Regions from separate parts of the Methylobacterium sp. Leaf87 genome, predicted to be linked through region 3. Evidence: riboswitches for the same ligand, from Rfam matches in the RefSeq annotation. Region 3 holds a riboswitch; each other region holds the start of a gene.
The links. Region 3 has a riboswitch for cobalamin ahead of ASF22_RS09945 (TonB-dependent siderophore receptor). Riboswitches for the same ligand answer to the same signal wherever they lie in the genome.
Positions count from the first base shown of each region.

Region 1 (10,044 bases), on a different contig from region 3:
GCGCCCGGCTGTCAGATCGATGCTGGGCTGGAAGCGGGGCACGGCGTCGTAGGCGTCGAAATCGAGGCGGGCCTGGCAGCCGGCGCAGACCGGCACCGGGTTCAAGGCCTGCGCGACGATGCGCGGCTCGAAGAAAGCCCGCAGGGTCCGCCGGTAGGCAGCGGCCGAGGCGAGGAAGGCGGCGTGCCGCCCGGCATCGGTGCCGGCGGCCCGCTGGAGGGCGAAGTCGAAGGTGGTGACGGGCGAGGCCAGGGCGAGCCACCGGCTCAGCGCGGCGCTCTCCCGGTCGTGCGCGCGAAAACTCTCGCGACGCGCATCGAGTTGTACGTCGTAATGGGCGTCGCGGGCGAGACGCTTGATCTCGGGCGCCTCGACGAGGTCGGTGCGCCCCGCCGCACCGGGGATCCGGGCCAACCACTGGGCCGTGAGCCGCGGTCCCGCGCCGCCGTTGGCGAAGGCGTCCTGCACCTGCCGGCTCGCATCGATGGCGGCGATGCGCGAGGGCTTGTCCGTGAGACAATCGACCGCGATGGAGGCCGCTGCCGGGACCGCCACCGTGAACAGGGTCCAGGCAAGGACGAGGATCGACAGGGCGGCCACGGCGCCCCGCCACAGGGTCGCCACGAGGGCGCAGGCCGCGACCCACACGAGGATGTAGGCGGCGAGCGCGCCCGCCATCAGCCCCAGGGTGACGCCCGAGCCGGCGAGGGACCGGATCGCGCCGGTCAGCCATAGGGCGAGACCGGTTTGCCCGAGCACCGCCACCACGAGGATCCCGGCCACGGCCCCGAACTTCGCCCCCGCCACGGCACGCGGCCCGATGGGCTGGGCCGCGATGAGCCGGAGCGTGCCGGAATCCCGTTCCACCGAGAGGCGGGTGCCGGCGAGCGCGATGATGGCGAGCGGCACGAGCACGGCGAGTACGAAGGCGAGATCGAAGGCCCCGAGCTTCAGCCGCGCCGCCGACCCGAGTTCGTACGCGACATCGTCGAAGACGGTGCTCGACCCGAAACTCACGCGCATGAACGAGGGCTGCACGTCGGACTGCCCGGTGGCCAGGGCAGCGAGCGGGGTCGGCGGCTTCACGGCGTGGACGGTGAGGAACTGCGTCATGTAGCCGAAGGCGTTGGTCGGATCCTGCCAGTAGTTGATCTTCACCGGCGTCGCCCGTGCGTAGCGGGCGTAGGCCTCGCGGGCGGCGACGATGGCCCGCCCCTCTTCCGCGGCCAGCGTCGCGAGGGCGGCGCGCTCGGCCTCCACCCGTACGGCCCCCGTATGGGCGCCGAGCAGCAGGGCGGCGAACAGGGCCGCCAGCACCGCCCAGGTCAGCCGCTCGCGCAGAACCATGCCGGTCTCGGCGGCGAGGAGGCGAAGGGCGCGCCTCACGGCGTGATCCGTTCTCCATGGCGTCAGCTTCATGGCGTCAGCCGCCGGACCGCCAGGACGGCGGCTCCGCCCAGGACGGCGAGCCATGTCGCCAGGATGGCGAGGGGCACGGCCCAGGCCGCGTCTGCCAGGGGCATCGGGCCATGATCGAAGGGCGGCACCGTCTCCCAGAGGTCGTGGTCGGCGGTGTAGCGGCGCTCTCCGCCCTGCGGATTGTCGATGATCGCCTGGTTCATCCGCCGCGAGATGCCCCGGCGGTAATGCTCGGCGGCCCAGACGAAGCGGACATGCTGGGGAAAGTCCGTTCCCGCGAGGGCGGCGGAGAGCGCCTGGAGGGCGATGCGCGGGGACAGAAGCCCGGCCCAGGCATAGGCCCGCTCCTGGCGCAGCAGGCTGTCGAAGAAGGCGCCGAACGCGGCATCCAACACCGCGAAATTGTGCTGCTCGTTCTCGCTCATCATCAGGCCGCGCAGGTCGACGGGCAGGGCGTCCGGGTCGGTGACGCCGTAGCGGGCGAGGACGGCCTTGGCCCGGTCGTCGTTCGCTTCCGCGGTGCGGTGCCCCGGGAAGGTCTCCTCGATCCGGGCGCGGGTCTCGCCGTAGGAGAGCGCCGGTGTGGTGGCGTCCACCGCGACGGTGGCGAGGCGGGGAGCGGCCACGCAGACGAGCACCCAGGCCAGCAGCGATGCCGCCAGCGCCGAGCGGGCCGTGCGGGCCGTCAGCGACAGGGTCATGGCCAGAACGAGGAACAGGGCCGCATAGGTGAGCTGTGCGGCCACCCACGGGACGAGGCGCGGCCACACCTCCCAGCCGGGCGCGTCGAGGCTCACCGCAGCGAGGCCGCCGAGGACGAGCAACGGCAGGCCGACGAGGAGGGCCAGGGCGGCGAGGAGCGCGCCGAAGCGGGCCATGAACAGCCGGCCTGGCGCAGCGCCGTTGCCGAGTGCCAGCCGCAGGGTACCGCGCTCGCGGTCGGCGGCGAAGGCGGAGAAGCCGAGGAGGATCGCGGCCAGGGGCACGATGAGCTGGACGATGTCGGCGACGCTGCCGAGGCCCGCGCGCGCGAGCGGGTTGGCGTCCTGGACCGCCCGGAAGACCGCATCGTTGAACAGGTGGGCCTCGATGCGGACCATGCGGCCGGTATAGGGCTCGATGCCGGGATCCAGGATCGCGAGCGGCGCGGACGGCTTGAACACCCACAGCCCGTAATGATCGGCCGAATGCGGGTTCTTGGCGTCCTGGCCGAGCCAGCGTCCGCGCTCGGCCTGCGCGATCGCTCTCACATCGCCGGCATCGCGCACGGCCTGTCGCCAAGCTCCGGCGAGGGCCACGCCGAGGAGCACCACCAGGACGGCGCCGATCCAGCGCAGGCGGGCGTCGCTCAGGAGCTGACCGAGTTCGGCCCGGACCAGCCTCACGACGCGAGCCGCTCGATGTAGAGGCGCTCCAGCGCCGCATGGTCGAGGTGTACCGGGCTGATCTCCTCGACGATGCGTCCGGTCTGGAGCACGCCGACCCGGTCGGCGACCTCCTTGACCCGGTAGAGGTCGTGGGTCGCCATCAGCACGGTTGTGCCGCGGGCGGCGGCCGCCCGGACCACGGCCGAGAAATCCGCCGACGCGCTCGGATCGAGGCCCGAGGTCGGCTCGTCGAGGAGCAGCAGCCGGGCCCGGCGCGCCAGGGCGATGGCGATGCCGACCTTCTGGCGCATGCCCTTCGAATAGGTCGCGGCCTTGCGCGCGTGCGCCTCGGTCGCGAGACCGGCTTGCGCCAGCAGGCGGTCGGCCGCGTCGCGAGACAGGGCGAGGCCCGCCAGAGTCGTGAAGTAGCGCAGGTTCTCCCGGCCCGAGAGCATGGGATAGAGCGCCACCTGCTCGGGGATGTAGGCGATGGCCGCCCGCGCCGCGATGGGGGCGGCGCCCGCATCGATTCCACAGACCCGGACCGTCCCGCTCTCCGCTTTCAGGAAACCCAGGATGAGGTTGATGGTCGTGGTCTTGCCGGCCCCGTTGGGGCCGAGCAGGGCGAAGACTTCGCCCGCATGTAACGTCAGGGTCAGGCCGTCGAGGGCCCTGCGACCGCCGAAGGTCATGACGACGTCGCCGATCGCCAGGACCGGTTCGTGCGACTCCAGCATCAGAACCGCACCGAGACGGTGCCGGTGAAGCGTCGCGGTGCGCCGGGATAGACCCGGAACACGTTGAGCGAGCTCTCGTAGATCTCACTGTCGAAGATATTCTCGACGTTGAAGCCGAAGCGGATGTTCTCGTAGCGGTAATACGCCAGCGCGTCGGCGACCACGTAGGCCGGCAGGACGAAACCGGTGCCGCCCGCGTCGCCGGCGCGTTCGCCGACCCCACGCACGCCGCCCCCGATTCCGAGGCCCGCGTAGGGGCCGGACTGGACTTCGTAGACGGCGAGCAGGCTGCCGCTGTGCTTGGGGATGTTGATGAGGGGGGCACCCACGGGCAGGACGTTGTCCTTCGTCACTACGGCGTCGGCGTAGACGTAGCCGCCGATGAGGCGCAGCTCCGGCGAGATCTGGCCCGTGGCCGTGAGTTCGAAGCCCTGGCTGCGCACCCCGCCCGCCGCGAGGGAGAAGCCGCTGTTGTTGGGGTCGGGCGTCAGTACGTTCTCACGCTCGATATGGAACGCCGCACCGGTGAGGCCGAGCGCCCCGCCATAGAGGTCGAGCTTGGCGCCGACCTCGTAGCCGATGCCCGTCTCGGGGGCGAACGGCACCCCGCGCGAGGCCGCCGCCGCATCTGGGCCGATGTTCGGCCGGAAGCTCGTGCCGACATTGGTGTAGAGGGAGAGTTCGGGGAGCGGCTGATAGACGAGTCCGGCGCGGGGCGTCGCGGCGGCCCGCGACTGCTCGACGTCGCTGCGCGGAATGCGCTCGCGGAACGACTGCTCGAAGAAATCGAACCGGACGCCGAGCAGCGCCTTCCATTCGGGGCTGAGCGCGATCTGGTCCTGGGCGTAGAGGGCCGTATTGGTCACCCGCTCGAGGTTGTTGCGCGGGATGGCGTACGGCGGCAGGGGCTGGCCGTAGCGCGGGTTGTAGATGTCGATGGAAAACGGGTTCTGGCGAACATTCGAGCGCAGGTAGACCGTGCGGCTGTCGGTGCTCTCGCGCTCGAAGCCGAGGAGCAGGGTATGTGCCAGGGGGCCGGTGGCGAAGCGGCCCACCACCTCGGCCTGGCCGATGGCGGTGTCCCAGCGGTAGTCCCGGAAGTTGCGGTCGCGGGCAACGGTGCGGTTGTCGGCCGCGATGCTCCGGACCTCGGCGGATTCGCCCTCGAGTGTGCCGGTGTTGAAATGTGCGCCGAGCCGCATCTGCCAATCGGCGTCGAAGCGGTGCTCCAGGCGCACCTGCATCGTGTTCGAGGTCTGCTCGGTGCTCTGGCCCGGCTCGCCGAGGAAGCGCGAGATCGGCAGGAAGCCGAGTTGCCGGTTGATGGCGATCACGCCCCGGTCGAACACGATGCGGTTGCGCACGAACTCGGTCTCGACGGTGACCTTGGTGTCGGGCGTGATCTGCCAGCTGAGGGACGGCGCCACGAACAGCCGGTCGCCGTCGACGAAATCGCGAAAGCTGTTCTGGCGCCCACCCGCGAAGTTGAAGCGGTACTGGACCGTCTTGTCCTCGTTGAGGGCGCCGCCGGCATCCACGGTGCCGCGGAACTGCTCGAAGCTGCCCCACAGGCCACCCATCTCGACGAAGCGTTCGGCGGTCGGCTGCTTGGTGATGATGTTGACGACGCCGCCCGGATCGCTGCGCCCGAACAGGGCGCCGCCCGCGCCCTTCAGGACCTCGATGCGCTCGACGTTCTGGGTGTCGGGCGGCGGCGGGAAGCCCCGGTTGATGGCGAAGCCGTTCTTAAAGATCTCGGACGTGGTCACGCCGCGCACGGCGTAGCTGAACACGGTGAGGCCGCCGAAGTTGTTCTGCTGGGCGACGCCGGGGGTGTAGTTGAACACCCGGTCGACTCGCGTCGCGGCCAGATCGGTGATGACCTCGCGCGAGGCAACCGTGACGACCTGGGGCACGTCGCGCTGGGGCGTGTCGGTCTTGGTGCTGCTCACGGCGCGCGCCGCGCTGAAACCCGGGGTCGGGCCGATGAGTCCGATGGCGCCTTCCGGCACGTTGAGGCCGATGCCGGTGCCCTCCACCGTGAGGGTGTCCAGGGTGACCGCCGTCTCCTCGGCACGGACCGACGGCGTCAGGGACAGGGCCGCGAGGGCGACGCCGAGGCGCAGGCCGTTTTTCAGGAGCATCGTATCGGGTCTCGAACGGGATGAGCGCCGCTCCAGCCCGTCGCCCGATGACGGGACGCCCCCCGGCACCGGCTCAGGAGCCTGAATGGCGTTTGAAACATTATTACGTTGCGAAGCTTGACCATGCAAGCTGAAACCTTGCACGCCGAAACCAAGCAAGCCGAGTTCGGGCACGGGCTCCGTGTCGCCGGGCCGGTTCTGAGCGGGAACGCTTTCGGGAAAGGGGTGATCGATCGCGGCCATCAACACCATCCAAATGGTTCTGGACGTGTCAGGCCGAGCAGCACGGGCGCGCGCCGACCATGACGGGCCGACGTCGATCATGCGACCCACCGGAGCACCCCGCCCGAGAGACGTTCGTCGCCAAGGCAGGTCTCCTGGCTCACGGATCGACGCCTCTGCCTGGCCTTCCCGGTGCATGGCACCAGTGACCGTTCTCGGCAGCGGCTCACCGCTCACAGTTGCGGGGGCAGCTTCGGCATCGCCCCGATGGGCTCGACCGAATTCCCTCTTAGCTCGCGATCCGAGGACCGCGAGAACCTTGACGGCTGTACGGTTCCATCCGGGTCCGGAGAAGTCAAGGCCGAGCGCCCTCGGCCGCCGATCGGAACGTCACGGCGCGAGACCTGCCGGGCCGAGACACGCAGGATCGTGGCGAGCCCCGGCGCCGCGCACACCGAGGACGAAGGCGGCGAGGTCCAGGACGCCAGCCGGCTGTCTTCCTCGAAACCCGCGGATCCGGGGCGGACGATCGATTCAGCTGCCGGAGGAGCCGCCCGAGACTAGGCGCAGACCGGGCGCGGGTCGATTCACGATGGCCTCCCCGACCTTGCGTTCCAACTCGCCGTCCCGGAACGGTTTCTGAACGATACTGTCGGCGCCGACCGCGCCGACCTTCATCAGGGCCGTGGTGTCCGCATAGCCGGTGACGAACAGAATCGGCAGGCTGGGCCAGCGTTTGCGGATCTCGGTGGCGACCTCGGCCCCATTCATGCCCGGCATCGCGAAGTCCAGCACCACGAGATCGACGCAAGGGTCCGCCTCGAGGGACGCCAGTCCCGCGAGGCCCGAGCCCGCCTCGCGCACCGCGTGACCGGCCTCCGCGAGGCGGGTGGTGGTGACCTCGCGCACAGCCGTGTCGTCATCGACGACGAGCAGGACCGATTGTCCGCCCGGCAAGCGGCCAAGCCCGCATGCGGTCATGTGGGGGGCCTCGTGGACGGCGCTCGTTCCGTCCTCGACGCGGGGCAGGTAGACTCGGATCGAGGTCCCCTCCCCGACGATCGTGTCGATGCGGATGCCGCCGCCTGACTGCTTCACGAAGCCGTAGGCCTGGGCGAGCCCGAGCCCCGAACCCTTGCCCACCTCCTTGGTGGTGAAGAACGGCTCGAAGGCGCGCGCCACCACCTCCGGCGGCATGCCCGTTCCCGTGTCGCTGACGGCCACCATCACGTACTCGCCCGGCATCGGCTGCTCGGGGCGCGTCTGGGGGCCGGTGACCGTGACGTTGGCCGTCTCGATGGTCAGACATCCCCCGACCACCATGGCGTCGCGCGCGTTGATGGCGAGGTTGAGGATGACGAGTTCGATCTGGGTCGCATCCACCAAGGCCGGCCACAGGTCGGGCTGCAGGGTCGTCTCGATGCGCACCGCGCCGCCGATGGAGCTCTGGAGCAGGTCGCGCATGGAGGCGACGGTCTGGTTCAGACTGACCGGGGTGGGCTCCAGCCTCTGGCGGCGGGAGAAGGCGAGGAGCTGCGCCGTGAGATTCGCGCCCCGATCCGCCGCTCCCTTCATCATCGCGAGCCGACGCTTCGAGCGCTCGGTCGAGACTTCGCGCCCGAGGAACTCGATGTTGCCCGAGATGACGGTGAGCAGGTTGTTGAAGTCGTGCGCGACACCGCTCGTGAGCTGCCCGACGGCCTCCAGGCGCTGGGCGAGGCGCAGGGCCTCTTCCACCCGCTCGCGCTCGACGATCTGCATCTGCAATTCGGCGTTCGAGGTGGCGAGTTCCCGCGTCCGCTCGGCGATGCGGAGTTCCAGCGTATCGTTGAGCGCCTGAAGCGCGGCCTCCGCCCGACGCTTGTCGGCCTTCGCCTGGGCCTCCGCCAACGCCCGCAGGACGGTGCGTGGAAGACGCTCGAGGCGCTGCTTCGTGATGTAGTCGACGGCGCCGTTCTTCAACGCCTCGACGGCGGTCTCCTCGCCGAGGGTGCCGGACACGAAGACGAACGGCGTGTCCGGGCACTGCTCCCGGGCGACGGCGAGGGCGCTGATGCCGTCGAAGGTCGGCAGGACGAAATCCGCAAGGATCAAGTCATGACGGCCCGGTAGGGCGGCGGCGGCGAAATCGGGGCGGTCCATCACCCGATCGATCACGTAGGGGCGCCCCATGCCGTCGAGGGCGGCCTCCACCAGTTCGGCGTCGAGATCGCTGTCCTCCAGGTGGAGGATGCGGATCGCGTCGTCGGCGTCCATCAGGTGTTCGATGGCCAGCCTCCCTTGTGCGGCGGCGGCTCGTTCAGGACGGCCCAGAACACGCCGAGTTCCTGGATGGCCGAGAAGAATTCGTTGAACCCAACGGGCTTCACCACGAATGCGTTCACCCCGAGGTCGTAGGAGCGCACCACGTCGGTCTCTTCGCGCGAGGAGGTGAGCATCACCACCGGGATGGACCGGGTCTGCGGATCGCCCTTCACCTTGGCCAGGACCTCCAAGCCATCGACCTTGGGCAGCTTCAGGTCGAGCAGGATCACGGCCGGGTCCTGCAACGCTCGGTTCACGTGTGCGCCGCGCCTGTAGACGAAATCGAGGGCCTCCGCCCCGTCCCGGCAAATGACGATTTCGTTGGCGAGCTGACCCGCTTCCAGTGCCGCGAGCGTGAGCTCGATGTCGTTGGGATTGTCTTCGACGAGAAGGATCGGTTTCAGGTTGGCCATCTCTCAGGGTGCCTCGCCCCGCAAGGGCAGCGTGAAGTGGAAGGTCGCGCCCTCGCCGAGCCGGCCCTCGGCCCAGGTCCGGCCGCCATGGCGCTCGACGATGCGGCGCACGTTGGCGAGCCCGATGCCGGTGCCCTCGAACTCCTCGACTCGGTGCAGGCGCTGGAACACGCCGAAGAGCTTGTCGACATAGGTCATGTCGAAGCCGACCCCGTTGTCGCGGACGAAGAAGACGGCCTCGCCGTCTTTTGGGGGAAGCCGTCCGATCTCGATGACCGCCTCGGGTCGGTTCCGGCTGTACTTCAGCGCGTTCGAAAGCAGGTTCTCGATGACGAGGCGCAGCATGAACGGGTCGGCGTAGGCACGGCCCAGGGGCCCGATCTCCCAGCGCACGACGTGTGCGGGCGCCGCATCGCGCAGAACCTTGCGCCGGACCTCCTCAACCAGGGCGTTCATGTCGCCCGATACCCGGTTCAGGGCGTTGCGGCCCATCTGCGAGAAGGCCAACAGGTTGTCCACGAGGGTTCCGGCCGAGAACGCCGCCTCGATGATGGTGTCGACGTAGTGCCGGCCCTTGTCCGACAGGTTGGCGCCCTCGCGCGTCTTCAGGAGGTTCGAGTAGCCGACGATGTGGCGGAACGGGGCCCGCAGGTCGTGGCTGACCGAGTAGGAGAATGCCTCCAGCTCTTTGTTGGAGCGCTGGAGCTCCTCGCTCAGCGCGGCCAGTTCCTCCGCCCGGCGCAGCACGATCCCGAGGACCGAGGCGCGCAGATCCTTGGCCGCCTCGATCTCCGGGACACTCCAGGGGAGCGCGCGCCCCTTCAGCGTTTCCTTCCAGATCTCGAACGACTTTCGCGGATGCAGGCGGTCGGGGCCGCCCTCCGGATCGGGCGTCGCCGGCTTGACCGGATTGCCGCCCCACTTCACCGTCCGCACCACCTCCGGCCGGAACCAGAGGATGTAGCTCGCGTACTTCTTGGAAACCGAGATCGCGAGCAGGCCGCTGGCCTCGGTGGCGAAAGCCGCGGCCGCCGGCAGAAGCTCCGACAGCGACTCCGTGGCGAAGACCTCCGCCGCATCGCCCTCGACCGAGAGCCAGTCGTACAGGGTCCGGACCTCGGCCTCGGAAGGCGTCGTGCCGATGACGCGGCAATGGTCGCCCGTGACGATGGCGGCTCCCGCCGCGTTCACCAGCGCCAGGACGTCGTCGGGATGCTTCAACAAACCGTCGACGAAGCTGTCCTCCTCGGCCATGAACCCGAGGAGCCGCGCCTGGACCGCCCCGAGTGCCAAGCGCTGCTCGGCCTGGGCGCCCCGCTCGCGGGCGGAGAGTTGCAGGGCGAAGATCTGGGTGAGGACGTCGCAGGCGTTGCGCGCCTGCAGGGGCACCCGGTGCGGGGTGCGGTTGTGGCAGGAGATCAGGCCCCAGAGCGTGTCG
Region 1 covers NZ_LMMI01000021.1:2,432-12,475, forward strand. The annotation lists gene ASF22_RS12100 (ABC transporter permease subunit) at 1-1,386, opposite strand, end outside; gene ASF22_RS12105 (DUF3526 domain-containing protein) at 1,416-2,804, opposite strand; gene ASF22_RS12110 (ABC transporter ATP-binding protein) at 2,801-3,523, opposite strand; gene ASF22_RS12115 (TonB-dependent siderophore receptor) at 3,523-5,667, opposite strand; cobalamin riboswitch at 6,017-6,226, opposite strand; gene ASF22_RS12120 (response regulator) at 6,424-8,145, opposite strand; gene ASF22_RS12125 (response regulator) at 8,145-8,606, opposite strand; gene ASF22_RS12130 (ATP-binding protein) at 8,610-10,044, opposite strand, start outside.
Region 1: linked by a shared signal. The riboswitch ahead of ASF22_RS12115 (TonB-dependent siderophore receptor) and the one ahead of ASF22_RS09945 (TonB-dependent siderophore receptor) in region 3 are both predicted to bind cobalamin.

Region 2 (10,044 bases), on a different contig from region 3:
GCCGTGACGCAGCTGCGCCGCGATCCAGCGCGGATGGGCGAGTTTTCCGCGGATCAGCCGGGCCGCGTCCTCGCGGGCCGTCCGGGCCTTCGGGGCATCCGGGGTCGCGACATCGAGGCTGTAGAGGGTCGGCTGGCCCCCTGTGAGAGCGGCTGCGGCGGCGAACCCACCCATGGCCTCGACGGCGGCGTCGCCGTCGAGCAGGTCGCGCTCGGCGATGTCGAAGGCATGGACGTAGGCATCGGCCTGGGCGACGCGGGCGGCGAAGCCTGCATCGGCCACGTCCGATGCCCCCCCATAGGCATGCGAGGTGGCGTCGAGGTAGGCGCGGCCGAGATCCGAGCGCTCCTCCCAGGCCCCGTCGAGGGCGAGCTCGCCGGCGCCGGCGCCGTAGCGGCCCGGTGCCGCGCCGTAGACGCGGGGCGTCGCCTCGCCCCGGCGGCGCGCGGCCGCGAGGGGGTTCTCCGCGTCCTCCTCGTGACGCGCCGCGACGGAATCGGCTGCGCGGGCGAGGAGCGCGAGGGTATCCGGGAAGGTGTCGCGGAACGCCCCCGAGACCCGCACCGTCACGTCGATGCGCGGCCGGTCGAGGAGCGCCAGGGGCAAGACCTCGAAACCGGTGACACGGGTGGAGGCGTGGTCCCAGACCGGGCGTACGCCCATGAGGGCCAATGCATGAGCCACGTCCTCGCCGCCGGTCCGGAGCGTCGGCGACGCCCACAGATCCATGACGATGCGGGCGGGATACTCGCCCTCGTCCTGAAGGTAGCGGCGGACCACGGCATCGGCGGCCTTGGCGCCCAGGGTCGTGGCGGCCCGCGTCGGCAGGCTGCGCGGGTCGAGGGTGGTGAGGTTGCGCCCCGTCGGCATCACGTCGGTACGGCCGCGCGAGGGCGAGCCGGCGGGACCGGGGGCGACGAAGCGACCGTCGAGGGCGGCGAGCAGTCCGTCGCGCTCGGCCGCTGCGCAGGCGGCCACGGCTTCGGAGGCCTGAGGCGCCGCCCGGCCAAAGACATGGAGCCCGTCGCGGGTGGTCACCTCGCCGAGATCGCACAGATGGGCGTCCAGCGCCGCCAGGGCATCCGGCATGGGGGTGCCGGTATCGATGCCCGCCGAGGCCAGCAGTCCGGCCGACTCCGCCTCGTCCAGGATGGTGCGGGCGATGATCGCAGCGCGGCGCGGATCGAGGATGCTCGCCGCCGAGTACTCTTCCACGAGTTCGCGCAGGTGTGCCGATTCCGGGTCGAGACCCGGGCATTCGGTCTGCGGCGTGAGATGGCCGAGCGCCACGCCGCCGAGGCGGCGCTTGAGGGGGGCGGCTTCGCCGGGATCGTCGACGATGAACGGGTACACCACCGGCAGGGACCCGATCGCGCGGGCGGGCCAGCAATTCGGCGACAGGGCCACGGCCTTGCCCGGCAGCCACTCGGTGGTGCCGTGGGTTCCGAGATGGATCAGGGCGTCGAAGTTCTCGCGCAGGCCGAGATGGAAGGCGAGGTAGGCGTGGGTCGGCACCGCATCGGGGTCGTGATAGCCGGCCTTGCGGTCGGCGGCACGGCCACGATCGGGCTGGAGGAACAGGGCGACGCGGCCGTTCGGAGCGCGAACACGCTTTCCACCTCCAACCTCATCCTGAGGTGCCGCGTGAGCAGACTCGCAGGAGGGTTCCAGGCATCGCAGGTCCAACTGGACCCCTCCTTCGAGGGCTCCGCTCCGCTCCGCCACCTCAGGATGAGGGTGTGGGTGGGAGGTCGGGCACACCATCGAAAAACGGAAGGCGCCGTCGACGATAAGGGGATCGGCTTCTGGCCCCCCCCAAGACGCGATCAGCTCGGCCCGATCGGCCTCCGGCAACCCCGCGAACCACGCCCGATACGCGTCGAGGGACACCGAAAAATCGCGCGGCCCGTGCGTGAGCGCGCGCATCACCGCGTCGGCTTGCGGCAGGGCGCCGGCGGCGTAGCCCGCCGCCGCGAGGTCCTCCACCATAGCTCGCGCGCTCTCGGGGGTGTCGAGGCCGACGGCGAAGCCGGCCCGGCCGCCGCGCGCCGGGTAGTCCGACAGCACCACGGCGAGCCGCCGTTCCACCCGGGGCAGGCGGGCGAGACGCACCCAGGCCGCCGCCCGGTCGGCGAGCGCCGCGATTCCCGTCGCGTAGGGACGCGCGCGGCGCTCGGAGAAGCCGTCGATTTCGGGGCCGTCCTCCTTGAACGAGATCGGGAAGCCCGAGAGCCGGCCGTCGAATTCCGGCAGGGCCACCTGCATGGCGAGGTCGGCCGCCGACATCCCCCGGGCCGAGGCGTCCCACGCGGCGTGGGCCGCGCCGAGGGTGTAGGCCTGGATCACCGGGCAATCGGCGCCGTCCAGGACGAAGCCCGCATCCTCGCGGGCCGAGAAGGCGGTCGCGGCCACGACGAGGTCGGGCTTTCGCGCCGCGATGGTGTCGCGCAACGCCGCCAGGGCCGCAGGGTCCTTGAGGCTCGAGACGGCGACCACCAGCACCTGCAGGCCGCGGGCCTGGAGTGCATCGCCCAAGGCCGCCAGGGGTGCGGCATCCCCCGACAGGATCGCCGAGCGGTAGACGACGAGGAGCGCCAGGGGCACCGTGCCCGCCTGCAAGGGCCGGCCGGCGGCCAGAGCCCGATCGCGGTCGATGGGGCCGCAGCCGGGGCAGCAGACGAAGCCGCGCGGCAGGGCCTGCGGCTCCTCCACGGTGCCGGGAAAGCCGATCTCGGCCGCGATCCGCCCGAGCATCCGGCGCAGGTTGTCGGCGCCGCCCGCCCGGAAATAGGCGTCGAGGACGGGTGCGAGATCGGGCTCCGTCGAGAAGGCATCCAGGCGATCGTCGGGCCGGTCGTCGCCCGGCAGGACGATGAGGCGAACGCCGTTCGCCCGTGCGGCGGCAGCGGCGCGCTCGATGCCGTAACGCCAGTAATCGAGCCCGCCGAGGCATCGGATCACGACGCATTTCGACCGCGCGATCACCCCGTCGACGTAGAGGTCCACCGACATGGGGTGACGGAGCTTCGCGAGTTTCGCCAGACGCAGGGTCGGGGCCGGACCCTCGCCGGCTTGCGGAAATGCCGCCGCGAACGCGCCCGCGACGCCGAACAGGTCGGAATCCGTGAACGACAGGAACACGATGTCGCCCGGCGCCTGACCGAGATCGATGGCGGCTTCGCCCTCGTCGAGGGAAACCGTATCGACGCGGATCAGATGCATGGCGGGATGCGCGACCTCACAGCCGCGCCTCCGTGAGGGGCCGGCCGATCCGGGCGCGTCTGCGCCGGCGCAGCCGCCAGAGGGCGCGGACGAGGAACAGTCCGATCGCCGCCACGGGAAGCCAGGGCAGGCTGGCGACGGCGAAGCGCAGGGCGGCGCCCGCACTGGCGCCGAAGGTCTGGCCGGCCTGGCTCCAGGCTTCCTCGACGGGGGCGAAGGCACCCGCTCGCGCGCTGTCCGAGCGAAGCGAAACCGAGACGATTTCGGTATCGACGCGCCGTTGCAGGCCGCGCTGCTTCGCCTCCCCCTCCTCGATTTCGGATTGGACCTTGGAGAGTTCCTGGGCGATGCGGATGAGGTCCTCCACGCGCGTGTCCGCCTTCGCGGACAGTTCGTCGAGGCGCGCGCGATAGGCGGCGAGCTGGGCGAGCCGGCGTCCTCCGTCCGCGATGGGTGTGGTCAGGTCGTCGGCCCGTGTCGCCTGACGCCGCAGGACCACGTCGCCCGCCGCCTCGCCCGGCAGGGGAGCCGTGAGGAACGCCACGTAGGGGGCGACGGACTCGTGCGGCAACCGGACCTGGATCTGCGCCTGCGGTCGCCCCTGCGGACGCGGACCGTCATCGATGGACGACGTGACGAGGATGCAGCCGAGGCCCGCATCGGTCAGGCAGCGGTCACGCGCCGCCGCGAAATGCGCCGCCACCCGATCGGGCGGCAGGCCGATGGTGAGGTCGTGCGTATAGGCGAGCTTGGCTGCGGTGTTGCGGGCGGGCTGGGCCAGCGCGAGGGGATTGGCGGTGTCGGGCGCCGGCGGGCGCGTGTCGGAGCAGCCCCCCAGTCCGAGGAGTACGGCAAGGCCCAGGGCCGCCGCCGCGCGGCCGTTCCGTACCGCCATGGCGCTCACCCGGCCAGGGCGGCGGCGACCGCCGCCTGATCGAATCCCTTGAGGCCGATGACGACGAGGCGGCCGTCGCGGGCTTCCGTGCTTTTCCAGGGTCGGTCGTAGTGATGCGCGATGCGGGTGCCGACACCCTGCACGACGAGGCGCATGGGCTTGCCCGTGACTTCGGCGAACCCCTTGATGCGCAGCACGCCGGCGGTCTCGGCGGCGCGACCGACGCGGATCGCCAGGTCCTCGGCGGTGGCCGTGGCCGGGACGGGCAGGGCCACGGAGTCGAAATCGTCGTGGTCGTGGTCCTCGCCCTCGCCGTGGTGGGAGGGTCTGGCATCGAGATCGTCCTCGGCCGCGGCTCCGAGGCCGAGGATCACGCGCGGGTCGAGGCGGCCGTGCTCGGCCTCCACCATCTTCACGGCGCGGGGCAGGTGGGCCTGAACCTCGGCGCGGACCTTCTCGCGGCCGGCGGCGTCGAGGAGGTCGGCCTTGTTCATCACCACGAGGTCGGCGCAGAGGATCTGGTCCTCGAACACCTCTTCCAGGGGATTGTCGTGATCGACGTTCGTGTCCTCGGCACGCTGGGCGGCGGAGGCCGCCGGATCGTCGGCGAAGAAGCCCGCCGCCACGGCCGGACCGTCGATGACCGCGATGACGCCGTCCACGGTAACCCGCGAGCGGATCGCAGGCCACTGGAACGCCTGGACCAGGGGCTTGGGCAGGGCGAGGCCGGAGGTCTCGATAAGGATGTGCTCGGGTGGGTCGGCTCGGTCGAGGAGCTTGTTCAGGGCCGGCACGAAGTCGTCGGCCACGGTGCAGCAGATGCAGCCGTTGGCGAGCTCGACGATGTCCTCGTCTTGGCAGCCTTCGATGCCGCAGGCGGCGAGAAACGAGCCGTCGAAGCCGATATCGCCGAACTCGTTGACGATGATCGCGAGCCGCCGGCCGTTCGCGTTCTCGACGAGGTGGCGCACGAGGGTCGTCTTGCCGGCCCCGAGGAAGCCGGTGACGATAGTGCAGGGAATCTTCTCGACCAGGGTCATTCGGCGGCGTCCGTACTAGGGTGCGCCGCGAGCGGCGGGATGCGGGCGACGACGCCCTTGCGGAATTCCTGGGGCCGAGCCTTCCACGGCACGACGCCGTCGGGCGTCTCGCCGTAGAGGCCGACCCCTTCGAGGATGATCCGGGCGGATTCGGTGGCGTCGAGGTCGCCGTAGACGTAGGTCCAGCGCCCTTCCGAGGCCACCGCCACGGTGCATGGCCGCTTGCAGACGGAGAGGCACTCGACGCCTTCGATCCGCAGGCCGGTCTGGCCGTGCTCACCGACGGCCTCCCGGAGCGCGTCGAGGAGGCGCGCACCGGCGCGGGGTTCCGCCGGGTCGCCGGCCGCACGGCAGGCGGTGCAGACGTAGAGGGTGACCACGTCAGGCATGCGCCGTCGCCTTGCGACCGAACAGGGCCCAGGCCCAGCCGTAGGCGAGCCCGATGACCGCCCAGAACACGAAGGCGATCCCGAGCGAGCGTGCGGCGAACTGGGCCGCGTAGCCCGCCGGCAGGGCGGAAGCCGCGTGGCTCGTCTCGGGTGCTCCGGCGAGGTGTGGTGCCACGATCAGGACGAGGCCGCCCGCGATGGAGATCGGCGCGCGGCGGATGGCGATGAGGTAGAGCCCCATGGCGGTGGCGACGGCGGTCATCACCCACCAGAACTGACGATCGGCGAGGGGGGCGGCGTCCATGCCCGGTAGTTCCGGCGGAAGGCCGAGGGCCGGCGCCAGGGCGACGGCGAGGAAGCCCGCCACGGCGAAGCGCAGGCCGGTCTCGGGCGTCGGTTCGCGCCCGCAGGCCAGCAGCACTGCGCCGAGCAGCAGGGCATACCCGACGCCGCCCACCAGGGTGGCGAGCGCCGTGAACGCCATGCGCGGCAGTCCGGGTCCGGGCTGCCAGGCGGGCGCGGTCTCGCCGCCGGACACGCCCGGGTCCTTCGCGCCGTGATCGTGTCCGCCATGCACCCGCACCACGAGGGATGCGAATCCCGGCGCGGGGGGCGATACGGGGGCTTGAGCCTGCGTCTCGTAACGCTCGGCCGCGATGATGAGCGGAGAGGTCAGGGCGAGCTGCAGGCCCGTCGCGACGATAGCCGCGAGGAAGCCGGCGACCAGGGCCGCCGACACGAGCCGGATGATCATGGGGTGTCTGCCTTCAGGCGCCAGGCGCTCAGTGGCAGGGAAAATTCTGGGTGTGGCGGAAATCGTGCGCCGCGTTGTGGAGCGCCATCGCCGGGGCGAAGCCCGCCATGAACACGAGGCCGAGGCCGAGGAACGCGGCGACGAGAACGGCCCCGAGGCGCTCGTTGGTGCGGGTGCCGGTCAGAACGAGGGTGTTGGTCGACATCGGTTGATCTCCTGGCCGCCCCGCCGGCGGCCGTGGTCGAAGGTGAGGACGAAGGTCCCCGGTGCCGGACGGCAGGTCTCCTGGCTCGCGGGTCATCCGGAACCTGCCGCCTTCCCGGATCGCTCCGGTGGCCGATGGCAGGCCCGTCGCCGCTCACAGTTGCGGGGGCAGCCGCGGTTTCAAGGCGCTTGCCCCTCACCGCGTTCCCTTTTCACCCCGTCGCCGGGGCACCGTCCGATCCCGATGCTTCTACGCGGTCGCGCGATCCCTGACAACGCGCCGCTGTGCCGTTTGCATCGCCTTTGACCACACAAGGGCGTTTCGGGCTAAAGAAGCCCCATGCGGCAGCCGTCCCCCCCATGACCGAGATATTCCCCCGTGTGACCCTCGTCCTCGGCGGCGCGCGCTCGGGCAAGAGCGTCCATGCCGAGGGGGTGATCGAGGCGCAGCCGCCACCCTGGCTGTATCTCGCAACGGCCCAGGCCTGGGACGACGAGATGCGCGACCGCATCGCCCTCCACCGCACCCGAAGGTCGGCCGACTGGATCACGCAGGACGTGTCGATCGACCTGCCCGAGGCGGTCGCGGCCGCGCGCGGACCGGTACTGGTGGATTGCCTCACCCTCTGGCTCACCAACCTGATCCTGGCGGAGGCCGACGTCGAGGCCGCGACCGGGGCGCTGCTCTCCGCTTGCGCCGACGCGCCGGGGCCGGTGGTCCTGGTCGGCAGCGAGGTCGGCCTCGGCATCGTGCCCGAGAATGCCCTCGCCCGCCGCTTCCGCGACGCGGCAGGGCGGCTTCATCAGCGCCTCGCCGCACAGGCCGACCGCGTCGTGTTCATGGTGGCGGGGCTGCCGATGATCGTGAAACCCCAACTTGGAGACCACGCATGAGCGACGCCGCCGACCGCCATCGGGAGAAGATGGAGAAGCGCAAGGCCGTGCAGGATGCCGAGGTGGCGGAGAAGACCATCGAGAAGGGCCTCCTCATCGTCAACACGGGTCCCGGCAAGGGCAAGACCACGGCGGCCCTGGGCCTGATGCTGCGGGCGCTGGGCCATGGCTGGCGGGTCGGCGTGGTGCAGTTCATCAAGGGCGCCTGGGACACGGGCGAGAAGCACGCCCTGAAGGCCTTCGGGAACCAGATCGACTGGCACACCCTCGGCGAGGGCTTCACCTGGGAGACCCAGGACAAGGCCCGCGACATCGCGGCGGCCGAGCACGCCTGGGCGAAGGCCCTGGATCTCATGGCCGATCCGAGCATCCGCCTCGTGGTGCTGGACGAACTCAACATCGCGTTGCGCTACGACTACCTGCCCATCGACGACGTGGTGGCGACGTTCCGGGCACGCCGACCGGACCTCCACGTCATCGTCACCGGCCGCAACGCCAAGCCGGCCCTCGTCGAGGCCGCCGACCTCGTCACCGAGATGGGCTCCGTGAAGCACCACTTCGCGGCGGGCGTGAAGGCGCAGGAGGGGATCGAGTTTTGAGGTGCCGGCCGTCATGACCCGCGCCATCATGATCCAGGGCACCGGTTCGGATGTCGGCAAATCCCTCATCGTCGCCGGTCTGTGCCGCGCCTTCGCCCGGCGCGGGCTGCGGGTGCGGCCGTTCAAGCCGCAGAACATGTCGAACAACGCCGCCGTCACGGCCGATGGCGGCGAGATCGGACGGGCCCAGGCGCTTCAGGCGAGGGCCGCCGGAGTGGCGCCCTCGGTCCATATGAACCCGGTCCTCCTCAAGCCCCAGAGCGAGACCGGCAGCCAGATCGTGGTGCAGGGCCGGATGGTCGGCCAGGCCGCGGCCCGGGACTACCAGGGCTGGAAGCCGCGCCTCCTCGGGGCCGTGCTCGAAAGTTTCACCCATCTGAAAGCCGAGGCCGACCTCGTCGTGGTCGAGGGCGCCGGCTCGGCGTCGGAGGTGAATCTGCGCGCCGGCGACATCGCCAACATGGGCTTTGCCCGCGCGTCGAACACGCCGGTGATCCTGCTCGGCGACATCGACCGCGGCGGCGTCATCGCCAGCCTCGTCGGCACGAAGGCGGTGATCGACCCGGCCGACGCGGCGATGATCCGGGGCTTCCTCGTCAACCGCTTCCGCGGCGATCCGAGCCTGTTCGCCGACGGCATGGACCTCATCGCCCGCCACACGGGTTGGCCCAGCCTCGGGCTGATCCCGCATTTTCCGTCCGCCGTCCGCCTGCCCGCGGAGGACGTTCTGGGACTGGTCGGCTCCGAAGCAGGCGCGGCGGGTCGCACGGTGGTGGCCGTCCCCGTCCTGCCGCGCATCGCCAATTTCGACGATCTCGATCCCCTGCGGGGCGAGCCGAACGTCTCCGTGGTTCTGGTTCGTCCCGGGGAGCCGATCCCCGTGGCCGACCTCGTGCTCCTGCCGGGCTCGAAGACCACCATCGCGGACCTCGATGTCTTTCGGGCCGAGGGCTGGGATATCGATCTCGCCGCCCATGTCCGGCGCGGCGGCCGGGTGCTCGGCCTCTGCGGCGGCTACCAGATGCTTGGGCGCCGCCTCGCCGACCCGCACGGGATCGAGGGCGCCCCCCGGACGGTGCCGGGTCTCGGGCTCCTCGACGTCGAGACGGTGATGACCCCGGTCAAGCGCCTCGAGGCCGTCACCGGCACCTCGTTGCCCGACGGCGTACCGTTCTCGGGCTACGAGATGCACCTGGGTGATACCACCGGACCCGACGCGGCGCGCCCGCTCGTTCGTTTCGCCGATGGGCGCCCGGACGGGGCGATTTCGGCCGACGGCCGGGTCGCCGGCACCTACGTGCATGGCCTGTTCGCCGACGACGCGCAGCGCGCCGCGTGGCTCGCGCGCCTCGGCGCCCGGTCCGGCGGCGACGCCTACGAGGCGGGGATCGAGACCGTGCTCGACGCGCTCGCCGACCACCTAGAAGCCCATGTGGATTGCGACCGGCTGCTCGTCCTGGCGGCGTAGCGGGTCAGGCGTGGGGCGATCCTTGCGGAAGACGAGCGCGGTCGCCGGCATCGCCGTCATCGACTCCGTCGGCAATTCCCGCGGCTTCATCGTGCAGGATGCCACGCCGCGCATCCGCACTGGCGCGCCTTGGCCCCGGTCTAGGTCCTCGCGGGTTGTCTCGGGCTGCGGGCCTGATGGTTCTCGGTACTGTCGGTGCTCCGCCGCGGTACTGCGCGTCGAAGCACGCCAGCGGTCGGTCAGGCCGGAGCAATATGGTTCGACCCGTCCTGATGCGCCGAGCCGGCCGCCTACGGGATCGCCACCGCATACTCGCGCGGCCCGCCGTTCAGTACACTGTCGAACACCACCAGCACCCGACCGGGGCCGAGGCGCACGACGCCTTCGGGCTTCGCCCTGGAATCGTCGCCGTCCAATGGCGCAAGGGTGCCGAGCGCCGTGACCTTGCCGGACGACGGATCCGCGAGGAACAGCCCATAAGGCACCGACAAGCCGTTGCGGGTCGGACCCGAGAGGACGAGAAGGCGCCCGTCCGGCAGGGTGGTGAGATCACGGATGCCGGCATCGGCCCCGAGGGCG
Region 2 covers NZ_LMMI01000001.1:258,299-268,342, reverse strand. The annotation lists gene cobN (cobaltochelatase subunit CobN) at 1-3,222, opposite strand, end outside; gene ASF22_RS01220 (DUF4349 domain-containing protein) at 3,239-4,117, opposite strand; gene cobW (cobalamin biosynthesis protein CobW) at 4,123-5,157, opposite strand; gene ASF22_RS01210 (DUF1636 domain-containing protein) at 5,154-5,546, opposite strand; gene ASF22_RS01205 (CbtA family protein) at 5,539-6,300, opposite strand; gene ASF22_RS01200 (CbtB-domain containing protein) at 6,329-6,505, opposite strand; cobalamin riboswitch at 6,558-6,755, opposite strand; gene cobU (bifunctional adenosylcobinamide kinase/adenosylcobinamide-phosphate guanylyltransferase) at 6,865-7,398, shown strand; gene cobO (cob(I)yrinic acid a,c-diamide adenosyltransferase) at 7,395-7,997, shown strand; gene ASF22_RS01185 (cobyric acid synthase) at 8,011-9,465, shown strand; gene ASF22_RS01180 (DUF3616 domain-containing protein) at 9,756-10,044, opposite strand, start outside.
Region 2: linked by a shared signal. The riboswitch ahead of ASF22_RS01200 (CbtB-domain containing protein) and the one ahead of ASF22_RS09945 (TonB-dependent siderophore receptor) in region 3 are both predicted to bind cobalamin.

Region 3 (10,044 bases):
GTGCAGGCGCGACAGGCCTGGCCCGGAGAGCAACGCCTCGACGGTGATCCGTCCCTCGATCCGCTCCAGGTGCGGCCACAGGGCGTGCTCCTCGGTGTCGCTCGGGCCGAAATCCACGTGCCCGCTCTCCGTCGAGACGATGGCGAGGCGATCCCCCACGGGCAGCAGGGCCGCCGCGCCGAAACCCGTGCCGGGGCCGAGGACGAGGCGGGCGCCCTGATCACCCTTGATCCCACCCTCGCGATGGGGACCCACCGGGGTCAATTCGCCGGGACTGATCTCGGCCGCGCCCGCCGCCACCGGCACGTAGTCGTTGACGATCACCGCCCGCGACAGGCCGAAATCCCGGCCGATCCGCGCGCCCTCGATCACCCAATGGGCGTTGGTAAGCTGTACCGCCGGGCCATCGACGCGCGCGGCGACGGCCAGGATGGCCGAGCGCGGCGGCGGACCGCCACCTTCGGCGAGCGCCGCCCGGATCGCGGCGCTCGGGTCTGGATGGCCGGCCGTCTCGACATGGGCGAGAAGGCGCGGCTGTGCACCGGACTTCGGCACCACGGCGAAGCGGGCGTTGGTGCCGCCGATATCGCCGACGAGGACCGGAAATTCGAACATGCGCGCTCCTTTTCGAAAAAGGCCGGGTTCTCAGGTGTGGCTGACGCGGGTGTGGCCGTTCTGGGCGCGGCCGGGTCAGGCCGGCGGCAGGGCGTCGGGATCGATGGGGGCCCCGTCGGCCCAGGCGTAGAGCAGCCGGCGCACGTCCTCCGGGGTGGCGAGGCGCCGTGTGGCGATGGTTTCGGCCGCGCCGATGCGGACGCTGACGCCCCCGCTCGCGTTGACCACCGCGAAGGCCTTCTCGTCGGTGAGGTCGTCGCCGAGGAAGATCGCCCGGCGGCCGGCATAGGGCGGGGCTTGCGCGAACACCCGGATGGCCTGGCCCTTGGTGGCCGAGGCGGGCACGATCTCGCCCACCGCCTTGCCGAGCTGGAGCCGGTAGGCGGCACCCAGGGCATCGGCGGTGATCTTGACCGCCGCTTCCGCGAGCGCCGCGTCGGCCGGACTGGCGAGGCGCCAATGCACCGCCACCGACGCGCCCTTGTCTTCGATCAGAACGGCATCGAGCCCGGCGACGGCCGCGGTCAGGCCGGCCATGCGGGCACGCAGTTCCGGATGGTTCTCGGCGCCTCCCCCGCTCACGACGCCGTCGACCCGCCGCTCGACCCCATGCAGGCCGGCGATATCGAACCGGGCCGGCGCCAGGAAATCGTCGATCACCCCGATGGGCCGACCGGTGACGACGGCGAGCGCGCCGCCGAGGCGGGTGCGCAGCCGCTCCAGGGCGCCCGGCAGGGCCGGATCGACCCGGACCAGATCGGGCCGGGGGGCGATTTCCACGAGGGTCCCGTCGAAGTCGAGGTAGAGGGCGAAGTCGGTCGGCTCGGTCACGCTCTCGGTCACGCTTCGCGTCCCTCCATCCAAGACCGGCCTGCGCTAGCATGACGCGCGCCAGTGGAAAACGGGGCGCGGCCCACGCCGTGCCCTAACTCACGCATCCGTATCCCGACGCCAGGAGCCCGCTGCGCATGTGGCCGACACCGATTCACCCCGGTCCCGACGAGGAGAGCGTCTGGGATTACCCGCGGCCGCCCCGCCTGGAGCGCGTCGCCCGGCGCCTGCGGGTGGTGTTCTCGGGCGAGACCATCGCCAGCACGGTGGCGGGCTGGCGCGTCCTCGAGACCAGCCATCCGCCGACCTACTACATCCCGCCCGCCGACGTGGCCCCGGGCGTGCTCGGCCCGCCGCGCCGGGCCGGCCTCTGCGAGTGGAAGGGCCGCGCCGTGCTCCACGACGTCTCGGCCGGCGGGCGCCGCGCCGAGGGGGCGGCCTGGGCCTATCCCGATCCCACGCCGGATTTTCGCGCCATCGCCGGATACCTCGCCTTCTATGCCGGACCGATGGACGGCTGCTTCGTCGGCGACGTCCGCGCCACGCCGCAGCCCGGCGGGTTCTACGGCGGTTGGATCACGCCGGGCCTCGTCGGCCCGTTCAAGGGTGGTCCCGGCTCCATGGGTTGGTAGGACCATGGCGCCGGGGTTGCGTCCCCGTCAGGCCCGGCTACATGCCGTCACGGTGTGATGGAGCGATGGCATGCACGGTGAGATCGACGTCGAGGCGCGGGCGGTGGGGCTGTGCCCGGATCGCCTGGGGCGAATCGACGGCTGGATGGAGCGGCTGGTGGCCGACGGGAAGCTCGCCGGCCTCTCGGTGATGGTGGCGCGGGCGGGCAAGACCGCGTATTTCCGCACCCACGGTCTCGCCGACATCGCCCGGGAGAAGCCGTTCGCCCCCGACACCATCGCGCGCATCTATTCGATGACGAAGCCGCTCACCTCGGTGGCGGTGATGATGCTCTACGAAGAGGGGCGCTTCCAGCTCGACGATCCCATCACCCGTTTCCTGCCGGAATTCTCCGACATGCGGGTGCTCACCGGCGGCAACCGGGTGAAGTTCGACAGCGAGCCGGCGCAGCGCGCCATCACCATCCGCGACCTCCTCACCCATACCTCCGGCCTGACCTACGGCTTCATGGAGGCCACCCTCGTCGATGGCCTCTACCGCCAGAACGGCGTCGATTTCGGCGAGGCGCAGACCGACAGCCTCGCCACCGTGGTGGAGCGCCTTGCCCGCCAGCCCCTGCTGGCCCAGCCCGGGGCCGAGTGGAACTACAGCGTCGCCACGGACGTCCTCGGTTACCTCGTCGCGGTCGTGTCCGGCAAGGACTTCGCGGAGTTCATGCGGGAGCGCGTCCTGGCGCCGCTCGGCATGCTCGACACGGATTTCTTCGTTCCACCCGACAAGGTCGAGCGGTTCGCGGCGAATTACAGTCTGTTTCGCGAGCGCAGCCTGAAGGTCTACGACGATTGCGTCGGGAGCCGGTTCGCGCGTCCGCCGGTGGTGGCCTCCGGCGGCGGCGGCCTCGTCTCCACGGCGGGGGACTACATGCGCTTCTGCCGCTTCCTCCTGGCGCGCGGAGAACTCGACGGCGTGCGGCTGCTGGGGCGCAAGACCGTCGATCTCATGCTCACGAACCACCTCGACGGCGATCTGGCCGCCATGGGCCAGCCGCGCTTCTCCGAGACGGCCTATACGGGCATCGGTTTCGGGCTCGGCTTCTCGGTGATGCTCGATCCGGCCCGTGCGCAGATCGTCGGAACGCCCGGCGAGGCCGCCTGGGGCGGGCTCGCCAGCACCGCCTTCTGGGTCGACCCGGCCGAGGATCTCGCGGTGGTGCTCCTCGCCCAGCTCATCCCGTCCTCGGCCCTGCCGATCCGCCGGGAGTTGCGGGTGCTGACCTACGCCGCCCTGGTGGACTGATCCAGAGCTACAAAAAGCCGGCTCCGCTGGGCGAAGCCGGCTCGAAATTTTCCCGATGAGTCGAGCGGCTCGATGCGGGCGACCCGCGATCCTACTCCGCCGCGGGGGCGGCGGGTGCGGTTCCGGGAGCGGCCGGCTTCGCGCCGGGCTTCGGGGCCGCGGGCTTGGGCGCCCATTCGGCGTCGGAACGCGGGCCGCCGGGCTGGTTCGTCGCCGCGGTGAGCTGGCCCGGAACCACGTCGTTGACCTTGCTCCAGGTCTGCGATCCGCACAGGAACCCGAGCATGCAGCCCCGCACGGACAATTCGGTGGGCTGATCGGCCCACATGGTCACGTCGTAGAACTTGCCCTCGTCGGCGTTGTAGATCTTCCCGGCGTAACGGGCGTCGGCATCCGGCTTCAGACCCATGATGAGCTGGTGCCCCAGCGACGGGCGCGCCTGCTTCTTGGTGTCGGGATTCTTGAAGTCGACGCGGGGCTGGCCCTTGTCGTTCAACGGCACCTTCAGCCAGACGACGTAGCCGCACAGGTTGGTGTTCTGCGGACCGCATTTCTCGACGCGGATTCGCGCGCGGCCATCCTCGGTGAGGTAGGTCCCGGTCGCGTCGTTGGGCGTGGCGGCCAGGGCGGACCCGGGCAGCGCGGCCAGGGTCAGGCCGGCCAGAGCGGCGAGGGTCGATCGGTCGATCATGGGTTGGACATCCTCAAACTTCGAAAACCTGCCGGGCGGCGCCATCAGCCGTGTCGTGTCGGCCCGCCGGAGCCGCGCCGGACGACCGTCACCGGGCCACACGCGGTCGTCGCCCCGTGCGGTGATGCCCCGCCTTCGGACGCGAAGGTGACCGGATCATGACCACGACGCCCCGCCGTCGCTGGAATCCGGTTCGCAGGTCGTCGGTCCGGACCCGAACGCAAAAAGCCGGGGCTTTCGCGCCGGCTCGTAGAGCTTCGTGATGGGGGTGCGCTTATTCGGCAGCGGTCATCTCGGCCGTGAAGTGACCGCACCAATCCTTGGACGCCACCACCGGCCAAAGGCCCGGGGACTTCGGCTCCGGCTGGCTCACGGGCGGATTGAAGCGGCACAGGCCCGCATCGCCGGCTGCCGCGCCGCCGTTGAGCTTGTGATCGTCGAAGAAGCGGCAGCTCTCGCAGGCGATGCTGTGGTTGCTGGTCATTGTGTCTCTCTCGGTCGGATGGGCAGTCGCTCCGCCCGCGCCGTTCTTAATTAGAATAACTCCAATCAGGCGTCAACGTGGTTTTCGGCGCTTGGTCGTCGTCGGTCCGTTGGTGTGCCTGGAATTCCGCTTTGCCGCTGGATCGACCGTCACGATCCGCGCTTCGGCTTGACGGGGTGCTCGGCGAAGCCCTAGCGTGACCGTGACGGTTCCTCTCCGGAGGATCAAAAGGGAACGCGGTGAGGGCTTCGGCTCGATGCCGCGGCTGCCCCCGCAACTGTAAGCGGCGAGCCCATCATCAACACGTCACTGGGTCTTCCGGATCTGCCAAGATCCCGGCCTGGGAAGACGATGAGAGGGCGGTGACCCGCGAGCCAGGAGACCTGCCGTCAGTCGTGGTCACACGCGAAACGCATCGGGCGGGGTGTCCTGATGGGTGTCGGGGCGTTCGCATGCCGCGAACGGATCGGCCTCGTTCGCGGTGACGTGCCACACCGCGCCCCGTGCGCGCCCGCCGTTTCCGCATGCGCCCGCCCGAACCACTGCCTTCATTGCCTATCGATCGTGATCGCGTACCGCACCCGTGCGGCCGTCGAGCTCATGCGTCGTCGCACGAAAAGGCTTGGCCAGGACTGAACGATTGTAACGTTATAACATTCGTTTTAGGCGTAGTGGAAGCGTCGTCGCGTACGTCGCGCGCCCTCGGACAATTCGCATCGCCATGCTGTTTCCACGTTCCTGCCTCGCGCATCATCCCGGCCCCGGTCCCGGGATCGTCGGAGGATGTCTTCTCCTTGTCCTCGCTCCCATCGCGGCCTCGGCGCAGGAGCCGGCCGTCACCCTCGACACCCTGTCGGTGGCCGGTTCCGGCGTCGCGCCCGCCGGGCTCAACCTGCGCACGGTGGATCGCGGCGCCAGCCGCCTCGGTCTGACGCCCCTGGAGACGCCGGCCAGCGTCGACGTGATCGCGGGCGAGACCGCGCGCCGGCGTGGCCAGAACACCGTCGCGGAGGCCGTGACAGAGAACGCCACCGGCATCACCACCGTGGCGGCCCCCGGCAACGGCAATGGGGCCTTCACGGCGCGCGGATTCGCCGGCCCGAACTCGATCCAGCAGCTCTACGACGGCACGCGCCTCTACGTGGGCGCCGGCACCGTCACCTTCCCGTTCGACACCTGGAACGTCGAGCGCATCGAGGTCCTGCGCGGCCCGGCCTCGGTACTCTACGGCGACGGGGCCATCGGCGGCGTCGTCAACGTGGTGACGAAGAAGCCGGTGTTCACGCCCATCAACGAGGCCCGCGCGGCCCTGGGCTCGGACGGTCTCGCCCGACTCGCCCTCGATTCCGGCGGCCCCATCGGCGAGGCCCTGGCCTACCGCTTCAACATCAGCGGCAACCGGTCCGGCGGCTGGATGCAGCCCGACGGAGATTTTCGCAACCTCGCGGTCTCCGGCGCGCTGACCTTGCAGGCGGCCCCCGACCTCGCCTTCACACTCAGCCACGACTTCGGCTACCAGGAGCCCGCCCGCTACTGGGGTACGCCGCTGGTCAACGGGCGGATCCTCGATTCCATCCGGTTCAACAACTACAACGTCCGCGACGCCAAGATTTTTTGGACGGACAACTGGACCCAGCTCAGGACCGAGTGGAGCCCGAGCGCCGACATCACCGTGCGCAACACCGCCTACCGGCTCCAGAGCCGGCGCCAGTGGCTCGACGTCGAGCAATACGCCTTCAACCGAGGCACCGGCCGCATCGACCGCTCGGACTACCTTGAGATCTACCACCAGCAGGAACAGGTCGGGAATCGCCTCGACGCGACGGTCCGGGGCACCCTGTTCGGGTTCCGCAACGAATTTCTGGCCGGGTTCGACGTCAATCACATCGCCTTCCGGCACACTAACAACTTCCAGTCCGAGGGCGGCGGCCTCACCACGAGCGTCGATCCGTTCGCCTACGATCCCGGCCTGTTCCCGGCCAACGGCCGCGCCTCGCCCGCCTATGCCACGTCGACCAACCAGGCCTCGGTCTTCGCCGAGAACCGCCTGATCCTGTCGGATCAGCTCTCGCTGCTGACGGGCGTGCGCTTCGACGCCCCGACCCTGAACCGCCGGAACCTCGTCTCCGGCGCCACCTTCCAGCGCGACTTCCAGGCCCTGAGCTACCGCTTCGGTGCCGTCTACGCCCCGACGCCCGACCTCTCCCTCTACGCCCAATACGCCACCGCCACCGATCCGGTGGGGAGCCTCATCACCCTGTCGCAGAGTCTGGCGAACTTCCGCCTCTCCACCGGCCAGCAGGTCGAGGTCGGCGCCAAGGGCATCGCCTTCGGGGGGCTGGCCGAGTGGACGCTCGCCGGCTACCGCATCGTCAAGGACAACCTCGTCTCCACCGTGCCGGGCCAGCCCACCGTCTCGACCCAGGTCGGCCGGCAATCCTCGCAGGGCGTCGAGGCGGCCGTGTCCCTTCACCTTTTCGATGCCTGGCGGGTGGATGCCAACGTCGCCCTCCTCCACGCCCAGTACGACGATTTCAATCAGGCGGTGGCTGGTGCGGTGGTGTCCTATGCCGGTCGTCAGCCCATCGACGTGCCGGAGCGCGTCGCCAACCTCTGGGTGAACTGGGCCTTCGCCCCGGCCTGGGAGGCGCGCATCGGCGTGCAGTATGTCGGCGAGACCTTCAGCGATTTCGGCAACATGGCCCGGCGCCCGGACTACGCCCTGCTCAATGCCGGGCTCGACTATCAGGTCGGGCCGGCCTCGCGCCTGTCGGTGCGGGCCTACAACCTCGCCGACACGGTCTACGCCATCAGCGGCAACGCCGTGAACGGGGTTGGCACAAACTGGCTCCTCGGCCGGCCGCGCTCGTTCGAGGTCGCCTACAGCGTCAGCTTCTGACGCGCCGTGCGCCGCCTCCTGAAACCAATGAAGCGGTGGCTGATCCTCGGCCACCGCTGGCTCGGCATCGCCACGGGGATGTTCCTCGCCACCTGGGTCCTATCGGGCCTGGTGATGATGTACGTCCCCTTCCCCAACCTGACGGAGGCGGCGCGGCTCGCCGGCCTGCCCCCCATCGCCTGGGATCGGGTGCGGCTCGGCCCCGACGCGGCGCTGAAGCCCCTCGGCCTGACGCGCCTGCCCCTCGCCCTGTCGCTCGGCATGCGCGGCGATGCGCCGGTCTACCGGACCATCCTCCCGACGGGCGAACTCGGGACGGTCTCGGCCGAGACCGGCGCGGTGCTGGGACCCCTGTCGGGGGCGGAAGCTCTGGCCCTGGTTCGGGCCCGGGGCGGGACCGGTCCGAACCCCAGCGTGACGACGATCCAGCGCGACCAGTGGACCGTGACGGCGCGCTACGATCCGTTCCGCCCGTTCCACGTCGTCGCCCACGACGATTCCGCCGGCACCGAGCGCTACGTCTCGCAGGTCACCGGCGCCGTCGTTTTAGAGACGACGCGGTTCGTGCGCGGCTGGAACTGGCTCGGGTCGATCCCGCACTGGATCTACCTCACGCCCTTGCGCGCCCGGGCCGAGCTGTGGCGCGACGTGGTGCTGTGGATCTCCGGCATCGCCGTGGCCGGTGTCCTGAGCGGCCTCGTCCTCGGGGTCTGGCGCCTGCGCCTGCGCCGGCCCTACGCTATGGGAGTCTCGCCCTATCGCGGCGTTATGCGTTGGCACCACCTGTTCGGGATCGTCGGCGGCGTGGCGCTCCTCGGCTGGGTCGCGAGCGGTTGGCTGTCGATGAACCCGAACCGCTGGTTTTCCGGGCCGAGCCCAACACCCGCCATGCGGAGCGCCGTCATGGGAGAAGCGCCCCTCCCCGGCCTCGACGCCCTGCGCACCGTCGCCGTGTCCGGTCCCGTCGAGATTCGGTTCACCGGCATCGCCGGACAGGTCCACGCGGTCGCCACCGATGCGGACGGGCGACGCCATGTCGAACCGCCTGTGGCGCCGCAATCCTTGAGCACGGCGGCGGCGCGCATCCTGCCGGGCGCGCAGGTCGTCGCGGCCGAGACCCTGACGGCCTACGACGCCTATTGGTACCCGCACCACGAGACACGGGTGCTGCCGGTGTTGCGCGTCCGGTTCGACGATCCGGCGGAGACCTCGGCCTATCTCGACCCGGAAACGGGCGAGATCCTGATGCGTCTCGACCGAAGCGGCCGGGCCAACCGCTGGCTGTTCTCCGCCCCCCACCGCTTCGATTTCGCGATCCTGACGCGCCACCGCCCGGCCTGGGACCTCGTCCTGTGGACCCTGAACGGGCTCGGCGCCGGCATCGCTCTCACGGGGATCGTGCTCGGCTGGCGGCGTCTGCGCCGCCCCGCGCCGTCTCGATGACGCGCCTCACACGTCGAGGTTGGCGACGCTGAGCGCGTTGTCCTGGATGAACTCGCGGCGGGGCTCGACCACGTCGCCCATGAGCTTCACGAACAGGTCGTCGGCGTCCTGGGTGTCCTTGACCTTCACCTGGAGGAGCGAGCGCACGTCGCGGTCGAGGGTGGTCTCCCAGAGCTGCTGGGCGGTCATCTCGCCCAGACCCTTGTAGCGCTGGAGCTGGAGACCCTTGCGGCCGAACGCCATCACCGCCTCGAACAGGCCGACGGGGCCGTGCAGGGTCGTCTCGTCGCCCTTGCGGGCGTAGGTGACGGGCTCGTGATAGATCTCGCGCAGGGCCTCGGCCCGGTCGGCGAGCCGCGTCGCTTCCTGCGAGGCGATGAGCCCGGCATCAAGGGTCGCGACCTGACGCACCCCGCGCAAGGTCCGGCTCATGACGTAGCCGCCCTCGCTGACGGAGCCTTCCCAGCCCTGCTCGATGTCGTCGGCGATCCGGTCGAGGCGTCGGGCCACCCGGTCGGCCAGAACCTCGGCCTCCGCCGCGTTCTCGTCGACATTGACCCGGAAGGCGCCGGCGATCATCGCCTGCTCGACCACGGCGCGGTCGTAGCGGGTGTGGAGCGCCTGCATCAGGCCGCGGAACTGGCGCGCCTCCTCGACGAGGGCCTTCAGTTGCTGGCCGCCGAACTCGGTGCCGGAGGCCAGGCGCAGCACCGCCCCGTCGACGCCCGCGTCGATGAGGTAGTCCTCGAGCGCGCGCTCGTCCTTGAGGTAGATTTCCCGCTTGCCCTTCGAGGCTTTGTAGAGGGGCGGCTGGGCGATGTAGAGGTGCCCGCGCTCGATCACCTCCGGCATCTGCCGGTAGAAGAACGTCAGCAGCAGGGTGCGGATGTGCGAGCCGTCGACATCCGCGTCGGTCATGATGATGATGCGGTGGTAGCGCAGCTTCTCCGGGTTGAAGCCCTCGCGGTCCGTGGACGAGCGGCCGATGCCGGCGCCGAGCGCCGTGATCAACGTGCCGATCTGATCCGACGACAGCATCCGGTCGGCGCGCACCCGCTCGACGTTGAGGATCTTTCCGCGCAAGGGGAGAACCGCCTGGAAGGTGCGGTCGCGACCCTGCTTGGCCGAACCGCCGGCGGAATCGCCCTCCAC
Region 3 covers NZ_LMMI01000013.1:13,656-23,699, reverse strand. The annotation lists gene ASF22_RS09975 (glucokinase) at 1-615, opposite strand, end outside; gene otsB (trehalose-phosphatase) at 691-1,446, opposite strand; gene ASF22_RS09965 (DUF427 domain-containing protein) at 1,584-2,078, shown strand; gene ASF22_RS09960 (serine hydrolase domain-containing protein) at 2,149-3,375, shown strand; gene ASF22_RS09955 (DUF2147 domain-containing protein) at 3,467-4,066, opposite strand; gene ASF22_RS09950 (hypothetical protein) at 4,341-4,550, opposite strand; cobalamin riboswitch at 4,740-4,956, shown strand; gene ASF22_RS09945 (TonB-dependent siderophore receptor) at 5,272-7,449, shown strand; gene ASF22_RS09940 (peptidase) at 7,477-8,892, shown strand; gene gyrB (DNA topoisomerase (ATP-hydrolyzing) subunit B) at 8,899-10,044, opposite strand, start outside.